Regions from separate parts of the Comamonas sp. E6 genome, predicted to be linked through region 2. Evidence: predicted binding sites of a transcription regulator. Region 2 holds the regulator's gene; the other holds the start of a gene.
What was found. The regulator sigma-54, encoded in region 2, starts transcription at its own class of promoters, with help from an activator protein. The targets are predictions, from matches to a motif close to TGGCANGNAANCTGCTTT.
Positions count from the first base shown of each region.

Region 1: CSE6_RS10645 ([protein-PII] uridylyltransferase) is a predicted target of sigma-54. The motif match lies at 2,991-3,008, and genes of this name have one in related genera.

Region 1 is NZ_BBXH01000011.1:188,083-195,403, forward strand. It holds gene CSE6_RS10640 (hypothetical protein) at 1-150, opposite strand, end outside; gene CSE6_RS10645 ([protein-PII] uridylyltransferase) at 225-2,867, opposite strand; gene map (type I methionyl aminopeptidase) at 3,058-3,870, opposite strand; gene purL (phosphoribosylformylglycinamidine synthase) at 4,050-7,321, shown strand, end outside.
Region 2 is NZ_BBXH01000012.1:175,746-183,066, forward strand. It holds gene CSE6_RS11865 (tRNA-binding protein) at 1-5, shown strand, start outside; gene CSE6_RS11870 (DUF711 family protein) at 63-1,295, shown strand; gene CSE6_RS11875 (aspartyl/asparaginyl beta-hydroxylase domain-containing protein) at 1,431-2,351, shown strand; gene CSE6_RS11880 (RNA polymerase factor sigma-54) at 2,541-4,142, opposite strand; gene lptB (LPS export ABC transporter ATP-binding protein) at 4,288-5,070, opposite strand; gene lptA (lipopolysaccharide transport periplasmic protein LptA) at 5,067-5,723, opposite strand; gene ltrA (group II intron reverse transcriptase/maturase) at 5,846-7,321, opposite strand, start outside.

The DNA.
Region 1 (7,321 bases), on a different contig from region 2:
CAGTTCGCGTCTGCGCAAGATGACATGGCTGACGATTTCGCGTCGGCCATTCTGAGTGACCTCGGTGCCGGGCCGAAACAACGGCATATGAAACAGGCCACTGCGTGTGGTGGGCGGCGATGCCGCAACTTCATTGGAGGCGAGCTGCATGGGCTTTCCGTAGTAGTGGTGACTGCTTATCGGCAGCGAATCATCAAACTAAAGCCCGAATTGCCGGGTCTGGTTCAACCGGGTTGGGCCAGGGCCTTGAGCAGCTCGGTTTCCATGCGCAACTGGCTGCTGTTGTCCTGCAGTTCAGGGCCTTCGATGAGGAAGGTGTCTTCCACGCGCTCGCCCAGGGTGCTGATCTTGGCCAGATGCACGCTGATATGGTGCTGTGCCAGGATGCGGGCAATGATGTAGAGCAGGCCGGCGCGGTCTGACGCGGAGATGGACAGCAGCCAGTGCTGGGCTTTTTCATCGGGGCGCAGGATGACGCGCGGAGCGAATGGAAAGCTTTTGACGCGGCGCGACAGCCGTCTTTGCGACGGCGTGGGCAGCGGGCCGCCCTGCAGCAGTGTCTGCGTCAGATCGCTTTCCACCATGTGCATGAGCTCGCGGTACTGCTCCTGCATGGTTGGGGCGACGACCTGGAAGGTGTCCAGTGCGTAGTCGTTGTTGGCCGTGTGCACACGTGCATCGAGGATGGAAAATCCGGCCCGGTCGAAGTAGCTGCAGATGCGGGCAAAAAGATCGGGCTGGTCGGGTGCATAGACCAGCACTTGCAGGCCTTCGCCGGCCAGCGACCGCCGGGCGCGCACCACGGGCTTGCCCTGGCCCACATGGCGTGAGAGATGGCGGGTATGCCAGGCGATGTCGGCCGCTTCATGGCGCATGAAGTAGCTCACATCCAGTGTCTCCCAGAGTTTCTTGTGGGACTCGAAGGGCTGGGCGGACAGGGCCAGCTGCACCAGTGCCTCACGCTTGCGGGCTTCGATCTCGGCAGCGGCATCCGGGGCGCGGCCACCTAGCACGCGCAAGGTCAGGCGGTAGGTGTCTTCCAGCAGCTTGCCTTTCCAGGCGCTCCAGACCTTGGGGCTGGTGCCGCGAATGTCGGCTACCGTCAGCAGGTACAGGGCGGTGAGCTTGCGCTCGTTGCCGACGCGTTCGGCAAAGGCACGAATCACGTCGGGGTCGGACAGGTCCTGCTTCTGTGCCACCTGGCTCATGGTCAGATGCTCGCGCACTAGAAACTCGACGAGCTCCGCATCGGCCTTGTCGATCTGGTGGGCGCGGCAAAAACGTTTGACTTCGACGGCACCGATCACGGAGTGATCGCCGCCACGACCCTTGCCGATGTCGTGGAAGATGGCAGCCAGATACAGGATCCAGGGCTTGTCCCAGCCTGCGGCAAGCTGGGAGCAGAACGGATACTCATGGGCATGCTCGGCCATGAAGAAGCGCCGCACATTGCGCAGCACCATCAGGATATGCTGGTCCACGGTGTAGACGTGGAACAGATCATGCTGCATCTGCCCCACGATGCGGCGGAAGGGCCAGAGATAGCGGCCCAGCACCGAGGTCTGATTCATCAGCCGGATGGCATGGGTGATGCCGCGCGGCTGCTGCAGGATCTTCATGAAGGTGGCGCGGTTGACCGGGTCGCGACGGAAGGCGCTGTCCATCACATCGCGGCTGGCATACAGCGCTCTCAGGGTTCGCGTCGACAGACCCGTCAATCCCTCATGCTGCTCATACATGAGAAAGGTTTCGAGAATGGCATGCGGATCGCGCTCGTACAGATCGTCGCTGACCACCTCGATGGTGCCGGCCTTCTCGCAGAAGCGATCATTGAGCTGGATCAGTTCGTGAGAGCCGGGGTTCAGGCGCTCCTCGATGCTCATGCGCACGATCTGGCACAGCTGGGTCACTGCCTTGGCGGCCCAGTAATAGTGGCGCATCAGGGTCTCGCCAGCGCGCATGGCCAGTTTGCGTCCCTCCGGCGTGTTGGAGCGGTAGCCGAAGGCTTCGGCCACGGCGGTCTGCAGGTCAAAGACCAGCCGGTCCTCATGGCGGCCGGCAGCGGCATGCAGGCGGGCACGGATCAGGCTGAGCAGGGATTCGTTGGATTCGAGCTGCTGGACCTCGAAATGGGTGATCAGGTCTTGCTCGGCCAGCTCGTGCCAGCTGTTGCCGAAGCCTGCGGCCTTGGCCAGCCAGAGCATGGTGTGCAGATCGCGCAGCCCGCCGGGCGATTCCTTGCAGTTGGGCTCCAGCGAATAGGGCGTGAAATCGTATTTGGCGTGGCGCTGGCGCATTTCCAGCAGCTTGCCTTCGACAAAAGCCTTGGGATCAAGTTGTGCGCGGAACTGCTGTTCGAAGTCGGCAAACAAGGCCTTGCTGCCGGTGATGCGGCGTGACTCCAGCATGGCGGTCTGTACCGTCAGGTCCTGCGCGGCCTCCTGCAGGCATTCGGCAATGCTGCGCACGCTGGAGCCGATTTCCAGGCCAGCATCCCAGCAACTGCTGATGAACTGCTCGATGCTGGCCGCCAGTTCCGCAGCCGGCGGTGCACTGCTTTGGGGCAGCAGCACCAGCACATCGATGTCCGAGTAGGGAAAGAGCTGGGCGCGTCCATAACCCCCCACGGCCAGCAGGGCCGCGCCTTGCGGCATCTGCGCGCGCTGCCAGAGGGTGCGCAGAAGACCGTCGGCCAGTTCACTGAAATGGTGCAGCACTCCGCGCACGCTGCGTCTGCCCAGCGTGGGGTTGCGCAGCAACTCCATCTGCCGGGCCTTGGCCTCGCGGTATTGCTCGCGCAGGCCCTGTAGCGAGGAGAGGTCGGAGGCGTCGGCAGAGTTGGCGTAGGAGTGGGCAGAGGAGGTCATGCGCAGTAGAAAAAAGCGTTTCAACAGGGCAAGTGCTTGAGCGTCACCTTAACCCAACTGACTTGGGCTTGAGGCCTGTGATGGCAAAAAGATGAGCGCATGGCGCTTGCAGCACAAGGTCTACAAGCAAAAAATATGCCGCATCCGGCTTTGGCCAGATGCGGCATGCAGGTCAGCGGCAGCAGTGCGCTCAGGTGCGGATGGCCGTGATGAAGTCGGGCGGGGTGGGCGAGCCCTCGGACCAGGTCAGCACGTCATAGCCGGTCTTGGTGACGGCCAGCATCAGCTCCCACTGGGCAGTCAGGCTGCGGTCCTTGGTGACGACGGTCCAGCCGTCGGGCATGGCCTTGATGTCGCGCTTACCCAGATTCAGCATGGGCTCGATGGTGAAGACCATGCCTTCTTCCAGCACCACGCCTTCGCCGGGGCGGCCGTAGTGCAGCACCTGGGGCTCGTCGTGGAACACCTTGCCGATGCCGTGGCCGCAGTATTCACGCACCACGGACAGGTTGTTGCTCTCCGCATAGGTCTGGATGGCGTGGCCGATATCGCCCAGCGTGGCACCGGGCTTGACCTGGGCAATGCCCTTCCACATGGCCTCGAAGGTCAGCTTGGATAGCCGCTTGGCCGCAATCGTGCCTTCGCCAATGATGAACATGCGGCTGTTGTCGCCGAACCAGCCGTCTTCGGTAATGATGGTCACGTCGACATTGACGATATCGCCCTTCTTCAAAGGCTTGTCGTTGGGGATGCCGTGGCACACCACATGGTTGACCGAGGTGCAGACATAGGCCGGGTAGGGCGTCATGCCTGGGGGCTGATAGCCCAGGCAGGCCGTCTTGGTGCCTTGCTCGGCCATGCGCTTGGCGCACAGATCGTCGATCTGCTGGGTGGTGATGCCGGGCTTGATGTGGGGGGTGATGTAGTCCAGCACATCCGAAGCAAAGCGGCCTGCAACGCGCATGCGCTCGATGTCTTCGGGAGTCTTCAGTGTGATGCTCATGGTCGCAATTATCCCATTGCGCGCTTGAACATGCAGGGCTTGTGGGTGTGAGCATTCGGACTAACCCCGAGGCACGGTAAAATCCGAGGCTCACCGAATTCAGCGCTTTGGCCCGGTCCTCTCAGGCAGGGGATTGACCAGGACGCTTTTCAACAGCCTTCACATAAACAGGCCGCCACGTGACATTGCATCTGACACAGTTTGAGGGTGGAAACGCCCTGAGCTCGTTCCGCGCCCAACAGCTTCTGACCGATCTGGTCGCCATCCACCCCAAGATCACCGGCGTATCTGCACGCTTTGTGCACCTGGTTGCCACCGAGGGCGCAGTTGCGCCCGCATTGCAAGAGCGCCTTTCGGCGCTCTTGACTTATGGTGACCCCTATAAGGGCAGCGTTGAAGGCCTGGCCTTCATCGTCACTCCCCGCCTGGGCACCATCTCGCCCTGGGCCTCCAAGGCCACCGATATCGCGCGCAACTGCGGCCTGAATGTGTTCCGTGTGGAACGCATGACCGAGTATCGCGTGGACGTGAAGTCCGGCCTGCTGGGCGGCAAGCCCGAGCTCTCGCCGCAGCAGACGGCACAGATTGCCGCCTTGCTGCACGACCGCATGACCGAGTCCGTGTTTGCGACACGTGCTGAAGCCGAGCAACTGTTCACCACCCTGGCGGCACAACCCATGGAGTTTGTGGATGTGCTGGGCGGTGGCCGCGCAGCGCTGGAAACCGCGAACAAGCAATGGGGCCTGGCCCTGGCCGAAGACGAGATCGAGTATCTGGTCAATGCCTTCAACGACCTCAAGCGCAATCCCACGGATGTGGAACTGATGATGTTCGCGCAGGCCAACTCCGAGCACTGCCGCCACAAGATCTTCAACGCCAAGTTCACCATTGACGGCGTGGAGCAGGAAAAATCGCTGTTCGGCATGATCCGCAACACCGAGGCCTGCTCGCCCCAGCACACCGTGGTGGCTTATGCCGACAACGCTTCCATCATGGAAGGCCATGAGGTTGAGCGATTTGTCGCCAAGTTCGATGCCAAGGCAGGCGCAGTCAGCGCTCCCAGCTATCAGAAGCAGGCGGCTACCAACCATGTGCTGATGAAGGTGGAGACACATAACCACCCTACGGCGATTTCGCCCTTCCCCGGTGCATCGACCGGCAACGGCGGCGAAATCCGTGACGAAGGCGCAACCGGCCGTGGCTCCAAGCCCAAGGCCGGCCTTACGGGCTTCACCGTTTCCAAGCTCTGGGGCAGCGAAGTAGGCAAGCCCGAACATATCGCCAGCCCGCTGCAGATCATGATCGAAGGCCCTCTGGGCGGCGCGGCGTTCAACAACGAGTTCGGCCGTCCCAATCTGACCGGCTATTTCCGCGAGTACGAGCAGCAGGTCGGCGACATCACCCGTGGCTACCACAAGCCCATCATGATCGCCGGCGGCCTGGGCGTGATCGATTCCGAACTGACCAAGAAGATCGAGTTCCCGGCGGGCACGCTGCTGATCCAGCTGGGCGGTCCCGGCATGCGCATCGGCATGGGCGGCGGTGCGGCAAGCTCCATGGCTTCGGGCACCAATGCAGCAGAACTGGACTTTGACTCGGTGCAGCGCGGCAATCCCGAGATCGAGCGCCGTGCGCAGGAAGTCATCAACCATTGCTGGCAGCAGGGCGCCGAGAACCCGATCCTGGCCATCCACGACGTGGGGGCCGGTGGCATCTCCAATGCCTTCCCCGAGCTGACCAACGATGCCGGGCGCGGTGCACGCTTTGACCTGCGTGCCGTCAAGCTCGAAGAGTCCGGCCTGTCGCCCAAGGAAATCTGGTCCAACGAATCGCAGGAGCGTTACGTGCTGGCCATCGCTCCCGAATCGCTGGAGCAGTTCACGGCCTTCTGCGAGCGCGAGCGCTGCCCGTTTGCCGTGATCGGCACGGCCACCGAAGAGCGCCAACTGGTGCTGGAGGACACGGCGGTCGAGTCCGGCGACCAGAAGTTCCCCGTGGACATGCCCATGAACGTGCTGCTGGGCAAGCCGCCCAAGGTGCACAAGGATGTGACCAGCGTGGAGCGCGAGCTGCCCGCCATGGACCTGACCGGCGTGCCGCTGGAAAAGGCCGTGATCGAAGTGCTGGCCCACCCCACGGTGGCTTCCAAGCGTTTCCTGATAACCATTGGCGACCGCGCCGTCGGCGGCCTGACCCATCGCGACCAGATGGTCGGTCCCTGGCAAGTGCCGGTGGCCGACGTGGCCGTGACCCTGGCCGACTACAAGGGCTTCAAGGGTGAAGCCATGGCCATGGGCGAGCGCACACCGCTGGCCGCCATCGACGCGCCCGCCTCGGGTCGCATGGCCGTGGCCGAAGCCATCACCAATATGCTGGCCGCGCCCATCGAGCTGTCCAAGGTGAAGATGTCGGCCAACTGGATGGCCGCCTGCGGCGAAGCCGGTGAAGACGCTGCGCTGTACGCCACCGTCAAGGCTGTGGGCATGGAGCTGTGCCCCGCGCTGAACATCTCGATTCCCGTGGGCAAGGACTCTCTGTCCATGCGCACGCAATGGAGCGAGAACGGCCAGACCAAGAAGGTCACCTCGCCCGTGAGCCTGATCATCACCGGCTTTGCCTCCATCGACGATGTGCGCACCACGCTCACGCCCCAGCTCGACGCCGAGGTGGAAGACAGCACCCTGGTGCTGATCGACCTGGGCCGCGGCAAGATGCGCATGGGCGGCTCCATCATCGGTCAGGTGCTCAATCAGTCGGGCAACGAGGTGCCGGATCTGGACGAGCCCAAGGATCTGATCGCCATGGTGGATGCAGTGAATGCGCTGCGCGCCAAGGGACTGATTCTGGCCTACCACGACAAGGGCGACGGCGGCCTGCTGGCCACGGCCGCCGAAATGGCCTTTGCCGGCCATGTGGGCGTGGCCTTGAATGTGGACATGCTGATCACCGAAGGCGACGGTATCTCCGACAGCCGCATGGATAGCGGCGAAGGCAAGAACTGGGGCAAGCAGGTCTCCGGCCGCCGCGAAGATCTGACCCTTCGCGCGCTGTTCAACGAAGAGCTGGGCGCCGTGCTGCAGATCAGGACGGAAGACCGTGCCGAAGTGCTGCAGGTGCTGCGCGAACATGGCCTGATCCAGTGCAGCCATGTCATCGGCAAGACCCGTCCCGCCTCGTCTCCCGTGGACGCAGGCAAGGGCGAGCTGCAGGTGTGGCGCGATGCGAACAAGGTGTTCGGAGCAACTCTGTCCGATCTGCACCAGGTCTGGGATGCCGTGAGCTGGAAGATCACCCAGCAACGCGACAACCCCGTCTGCGCCGACAGCGAGCATGCTGCCGCTGGCGAACCTGCCGACCCCGGCATGCATGTGCATCTGACGTTCGATCCCAAGGAGAACGTGGCAGCGCCCTTCATCAATGTGGCCTCCAAGCCTCGCGTGGCTGTGCTGCG
Region 2 (7,321 bases):
TGTAATCGGCGTGTTCAGAGGCAAAATGGCCGCCAGCCATTCTCCCGCCTACGGATACTGCTATGAATATCAGCTTCAACCCGCTGGTGCGCGTGCGCACCGTCACCGCCTTTGTCAACCTGAGCGCCGATGAGGCACAGTGGCAGGCCGACCTGACCCAGGCCAAGCAGCAATGCGATGCCGTGGCCGATGCCATTGAGGCCCGGGGCTATCAGGTGCAGTCCATCCGCATCGTGAGCAACCCGTTTGGCGAATATCTGGATGTCTCCAGCGCAGACAGCGCCCAAGCCGGCCTGCAGCGCATTGCCGAAACGCTCAAGGCCATCAACACCGGCAAACGCCGCATCCGCTTTGCCGTGGGCGAGGCGCGCAATGCGCAGGAAGTGGCCCTGCTGCCGCAGCTGATTGCCGCCTATGGCGACCTGTGCAACGCCTGCGTAAACATCGATCTGGATGAACATGGCTTTCTGCAGACCGGTTTGCTGGCCCATAGCGTGCAGGCAATTCAGCAGATCGCGCGCAGCACGCCACGCGGCGAAGGCAACTTCAACTTCACGGTCAACTTCAACTGCGCGCCCGGCATTCCCTATTTCCCGGCCAGCTACCACCGCGGCCAGCACCACGGCGCCCTGGTGCTGGGCCTGGAAACGCCAGACCTCATGGTGGCTGAACTGCAGGAGCTGCAGCAGCAGCGCCTGCAGCTCGATCACGCGGCGTGGTTCAGGCTCGCATTCGAGCGCCTGAGCCAGACTCTGAACGAGCATGCCACTGCCATCCAGCGCTGTGCCGACGGCGTGAAACTGGCCGAGAGCTGGCATATCGCGGGCATGGACACCTCGGCCGCGCCGTCCAAGTCCTGCGCCTCCATGGTCGATGTCTACCAACTGCTGGGCGTGCCCTGTTTCGGCGCCAGCGGCACGGTGGAAGCCTCGGCCCTGCTGACCCGCGTCTTCAAATCAGTCAACGGCGTGACGCAGATCGGCTTCAGCGGCCTGATGCTGGCCGTGACCGAGGACCAAGGCCTGGCCCAGGCCAGTCTGAATGACGAATTCGATATCCGCGCCCTGCTGACCTACAGCAGCGTCTGCGGCATCGGCCTCGATACCGTGCCTGTGCCGGGCGATAGCAGCGCCGAGCAGATCGCCGCCGTCATGCGCGATACGGGCACCATGGCTTTTCGCCTCAACAAGCCGCTGACGGTGCGGCTATTCCCCGTGCCGGGCCTCAAAGCGGGCGACACAACGGTGTTCGAGAGCGCGGATCTGTGCAACTGCGCCGTGCTGGCTCTGCCTTGAGTATCTGATCCTGACCGGCTGCCGCGCCTGGCCGTCAAGCGCCGGCAGCTATTGCTTTTGATATTCCCCTACCCCGGTTCTGTTTGACCTGCCCCCATGGTGGCCGCCGGGGTGCCCCCGGTAAAATTGGCCCTTATGGCAAAAATAATCGTTCTGGCACTGGTGCTGCTTTTCTTTGGCTGCGGGCTGTACATGCATCTGCGCGGCAAGGTGCGCCACAAGGTGGTCAAGCAATTGTTTGACCACTCCACGTTCACAGCGCCGTTCAACGTCTTCATGCTGATGTTCAGCAAGGTGCCGCGCACGCCCTATCTGCCCACCAGCACCTTCCCCGAGCTGGCGCCGCTGCAGGCCAACTGGCGTGAAATCCGCGAGGAAGCCGTCAATCTGCAAAAGAACATGCAGATCAAGGCCGCCGCCAATAACGATGACGCAGGCTTCAACTCCTTCTTCAAGACCGGCTGGAAGCGCTTCTATCTCAAGTGGTACGGCGATGCCCACCCTTCGGCCATGGAGCTGTGCCCCAAGACCACGGCCCTGGTGAAATCGATTCCCAGCGTCAAGGCCGCCATGTTTGCCGAGCTGCCGCCCGGCGCCAAGCTCAATCTGCACCGCGACCCCTATGCAGGCTCGCTGCGCTATCACCTGGCCGTGCTGGCCCCCAACGACGACCGCTGCATGATCGAGGTCGACGGCCAGCCCTATAGCTGGCGTGAAGGTGAAGGCGTGATCTTCGACGAGACCTTTATGCACTGGGCCGAGAACCGCAGCGAAGGCAACCGCATCGTGCTGTTCTGCGATGTGGAGCGCCCCATGACCAATGGCTTTGCCCAGTGGCTCAATCACTGGCTGGGCAAGAACGTGGTGGCCGCCGCCAGCTCGCCCAACAACGAGGGCGATCCGCGCGGCATGATCAGCAAGCTGTTCAAGATCTCGTTCTATGCGGGCAAGTACCGCCGCGCCTTCCGCGACTGGAATCCGACCTTCTACAAGATCCTCAAGTTCGGCCTGATGATTGGCGTGCTGGTCTGGTTTATCTGGTGGTTGGTTTCTTGATAACCCCCTGAGGCGCTACGCGCCTTCCCCTGGCCGGGCGCCCCCAAGGGGGACGGCAGCATCGCCGCAAGGGCAGCTCTTGCTCGCTGCCCCTTGCTTGAGGAATGCCTTATCAAGGCTCCCGCCCTAAAGACAGAGCAAGAAAGCCGCTGTGCGATGCATCAGCGGCTTTCTTGTTTCTGCGGTGCCCTACAGCGCCTTGCGCAGCGTGGTCGTCGGTATCTTGAGCTGCTCGCGGTATTTGGCGACGGTGCGGCGCGCGCACTCGATGCCCTGCTCTTTGAGCATATCGGCCAGCTTGGCGTCCGACAGCGGCTTCTTGGCATCTTCGGCATCGACAAACTGCTTGATCAGCGCACGCACGGCCGTGCTGGAGGCGCTGCCGCCGGTTTCCGTGCCCAGGCCCGAACCGAAGAAGTACTTGAGCTCGAAGGTGCCCTGGGGCGTGGCCATGTACTTGGCGGTGGTCACACGGCTGATGGTGGACTCGTGCAGGCCCAGCGTGTCGGCGATATCGCGCAGCACCAGCGGTCGCATGGCCAGCTCGCCATGCACAAAGAAGTTCTTCTGCCGCTCCACGATGGCTTCGGAGACCCGCAAGATGGTGTCGAAGCGCTGCTGGATGTTCTTGATGAACCAGCGCGCCTCCTGCAGTTGCTGCTGCAGCGCCGCATGGCCGTCGCTGTTCTTGTGGCGGCGCAGTACGCTGGCATAGATGTCATGCACGCGCAGACGCGGCATGACCTCGGGGTTGAGCTGCACGGAGAAGTCCACCCGGCCCGAGCCGGCCCGCACCGGGCGCACGATGACATCGGGCACCACGATATGGCGTTCCACGTCGACAAAGCGGCGCCCCGGACGCGGCTCCAGTCTGGCGATCAGGGCCATGGCCTCGCGCAGTTGCTCCTCGCGCGCACCGCACAGACTGGTGAGCTTGCGCAGATCGCGCCGCGCCAGCAGGTCCATGGGCTGAGCGCAGATGGCCTGCGCCAGCAGCAGCCGGTTCATATGCGCCTCGGTCGTGCCCTCATCCTCGGCGGTGCGGATCAGGTCGCGCAGCTGCAGCTGCAGGCACTCGGCCAGATCACGCGCTCCCACGCCCACGGGCTCCAGGCTTTGCAGCAGCTTCAGCGCAATGACAAAGTGCTGCTCCAGCTCCTCGCGCTCTTCCAGGTCGTCGCCGGCCAGGCTTTGCGCCAGCTCCTGCAGGGAATCCTCGAGATAGCCGTCGTCGCTGAGCGACTCGATGAGAAAGCGCAGCGCCGCCATGTCCGCCGCGCCCAGATGCAGGCTCAGCGCCTGACGATGGAGAAAGTCGGTCAGGCTCTGGTGCTCGCGCGCCAGATCGATGGCATCGGTTTCGTCATCGCCATCGCGGTTGCGCGTGGAGCTGCTGGCCGAGGGCGTATCCCACTCGCTACTGGATTCGCCACCCCATTCCCCGTCCTGACCGTCCAGGCCCTCGGCCTCCCAGTTCAGCGTTTCAGGGGTTTCGGGGTTTGATGTCTCCGCTACCGTTTCAGTAGCTTGTTGCGCTTGCGATGCATCTCTTTCAGCATGAATACTATCTGAAGTACTGTATTCACCGGCGCTATTAGCTACATCTACAGGAGCATCTCCCGCAGTTTCGGCCTCATCGCCCGCACGTTCCAGAAAAGGGTTGTCGACCAGCATCTGCTCGACTTCCTGCGCCAGCTCCAGGGTGGAAAGCTGCAGCAGCTGAATGGATTGCTGCAGCTGCGGCGTAAGCGATAAATGCTGCGAAACGCGTAGCGAGAGACCTGGCTTCATCGAGGCGCGGCCCCCAGACAATCATTGCAAACGCGCGCAGTGCTACGGGTTTGCCGCCGGGCCACCTCAAGGCAAACCCCGGCGCAGCCGGTCAGGGCCCCTTCTGGGGGCAGCGACCGCACAAAGTGAGGGAGCGTGGCGGTCATCACATCCTGAAATGTTCGCCCAGATAGACGCGGCGCACATCGGCGTTCTCCACGATCTCCTCGGGCGTGCCTTCGGCCAGCACATGACCGTCGCTGATGATGAAGGCGTGGTCGCAGATGCCCAGCGTCTCGCGCACATTATGGTCGGTGATCAGCACGCCGATGCCGCGCTCCTTGAGGAAGCCGATGATGCGCTGGATCTCGATCACCGCGATCGGGTCGATGCCGGCAAAAGGCTCGTCAAGCAAAATAAAGCGCGGTTGCGTGGCCAGGGCGCGGGCAATTTCCACGCGACGGCGCTCACCGCCTGACAGCGCCAGCGCCGGCGACTGGCGCAGATGCTCGACGCGCAGCTCCTGCAGCAGGCCCGTGAGGCGCTTTTCGATCTCGTCGCGCGTCAGCGCCTTGCCCTGCTCGTCCTTTTGCAGCTCCAGCACGGCGCGCACATTGTCTTCCACGCTGAGCTTGCGAAAGATGGAGGCTTCCTGGGGCAGATAGGACAGGCCCAGGCGCGAACGCTGGTGAATCGGCATGCCGCCCACCGGCTGGCCGTCGATGAAGATCTCGCCGCCGTCGCTGCGCACCAGGCCCACGATCATGTAGAACGATGTGGTCTTGCCCGCTCCATTAGGGCCGAGCAGACCGACGACCTCGCCTTTTTGCACGGACAGGGACACATCCTTGACCACCTTGCGGCTGCCGTAGGACTTGGCCAGATGTTTGGCCTCCAGGCGGCTGTCGGACTCGCCGCTGCGGCTGCTGGAGAAAGTCGGCTCGCTCATTTCTTCTCGTCGGCTTTCTCGCCGCCCAGCGTCATGCTCTGGCGCAGCTGCGTGGCAGGTGTTGCAGGCTTGGGCTGTGCCCCCGGCGTGCCGTCCTTGGGCGCCATGATGGCGCGCACACGGCCGCCCTGTCCCACGGAGGAGCTAGGCAGGCCGCCGCTGGTCTTCTGGCCATCGACGGTATAGACGTCGGTGATGTTGTTGTAGACGATGATGGAGCCCGTGACCTGATCGCTGAGCTGACCGCCACGGTAGCGGCGCATCTCGCCACGACGGATGAACTTGACGATATCGGCCTTGCCGTCGTACTCGATGACTTCGCCTTCGCCCTCGATGAACTCCTCGGGCTGACCGGCCACGGTATCGCGCTTCTGGCGGAAGAACGCTCGCTTGCCGGCCTCGGCCTTGATCACACCGTACTGATAGCCCTCGGCGTCCTGCCGCACATCGAGCTGAGCACCGCGCAGCACGATGGAGCCCTTGGTCATCACCACATTGCCAGTAAAGACACTGGTCTGCTGCAGCTCGTCATGACGCAACGCATCCGCCTCGATATTCATGGGCTTGGCGCTGTCGGCTTTTTCGGCATGGACAATGCCGGTCGCTGCTGCCAGGGCGCAGGCCAGCGCAAGAGGTAGGAGTGTTTTTTTCATGGAAGGCACGTTGGAGGGTAGGGACAGTTCATTGCTGAACCATCCCCCCCTAAGAACCGGACTTGCGACTTTCACCGCATCCGGCTCAAGCACAACAAGTTCAATCTTCAATACTCTCCATTCTAGGATGGATTGTTTTTTCCTGATTGAACGCTAAGCCCTTGAGAGGCCGGTTTCGCTACCTGTAAACCCAGTGCATGCAACCGCCTGTGACAGACGGGGTGCAGTAGCACCCGATTGGAGAGTTTGTCTGATCCACCCGCCACCTTGTAAACAATGTGGTGGTCGTGCCAGCGTTCCCCTTCTTCCAACGGTTCCGCACATAGTGCGCAACGTCCGTTCTGTGAGATGTAGAGCATCGACGTTTCGTACTGGTACGACATATTTTTCAACATGCGCTTCGTCCTCAAGTCTTCGCCATAAACCTCATCAGCCGGGTCAAAGGGGTTGTAACTCCCTCTGATCTTTTCGTGCCTCACGATCTTTGTATCAGCAAGCTTCAACAATTTGGTCGTGAGTGAGCCGTCTGCCGTTTTCACGGTTGCTGCGAACTCATCCCTGTCCTTGATGCGCCGCCAGTAACGGCTTTTGCACCAGAGGAGGGACTTATTCGGATGTCGTCTTCTCGTCCAGCGCACTAGGCGCCAGTAGATCAGGCTGTCCATCCGACTGAAGGTTTCCTTCGCCACCACCGGTTGGTGGTACTGCGCCCATCCCCGAAGGATTGGGTTCAGTTTGGCTATGAGATCCTCCTGCTTCATGGATACGTGTGACTTCACGATTTCACTGACCTTGCGATAGAGCGCTTGCGCGTTCTTCTTGCTTGGTTTGTTGAGAAACTTCCCTTTGTATTTGCGAAAGTTCCACCCCAGGAAATCGAAACCGGTGTCTATGTGTGTGACCTTCGTCTTTTCCAGTGATAGGCGCAGACCCCGTTGTGCGAGGAATGCTTCTATCCAAGGCCTAACCTCTGTCCCGAGCAGCTCTTGAGAGCTACCCGTGATCACAAAGTCGTCGGCGTACCGGATCACGTTGACTTTCAGTTTCGCGGCCTTTTTCACGCCAAACCGCCCCCGAAGGTATGCGATCAAGCCCGATTCCAGCCCGTTCAGACACATGTTCGCCAATGTTGGCGAGATGATGCCGCCTTGTGGCGTCCCTTCTGTGGTTGGCGATAGGCGGCCCTGGTGGACTACCCCGGCTTTCAACCATTTGAGCAAGATTGTCTTGTTCATAGGAACGTGACGTACCAGCCACTCATGGTTGATATGGTCGAAACAGCCTTGGATATCCGCCTCCAGCACCCACTGAGCAGAGTCTCTCTTGGATGTGCAGACGACTATCTGGCCCATGGCATCCGCCGTCGAGCGATTCCTCCTAAAGCCGTAGCTGTTCAGATCGCTCGTGGTTTCCGCCACAGGTTCCAGTCCAAGCAGGTGTAGCGCCTGCATGGCCCGATCCAACATCGTGGGAATGCCCAGAGGGCGCTCCTTTCCGTTGGACTTCGGGATGTAGACCCGCCGAAGCGGTTTAGCTCTATATCCCCGTTGCTGTTTCAACCGACCAATTGCCACCCGTTTCAGGGCAGGAGAATCCCA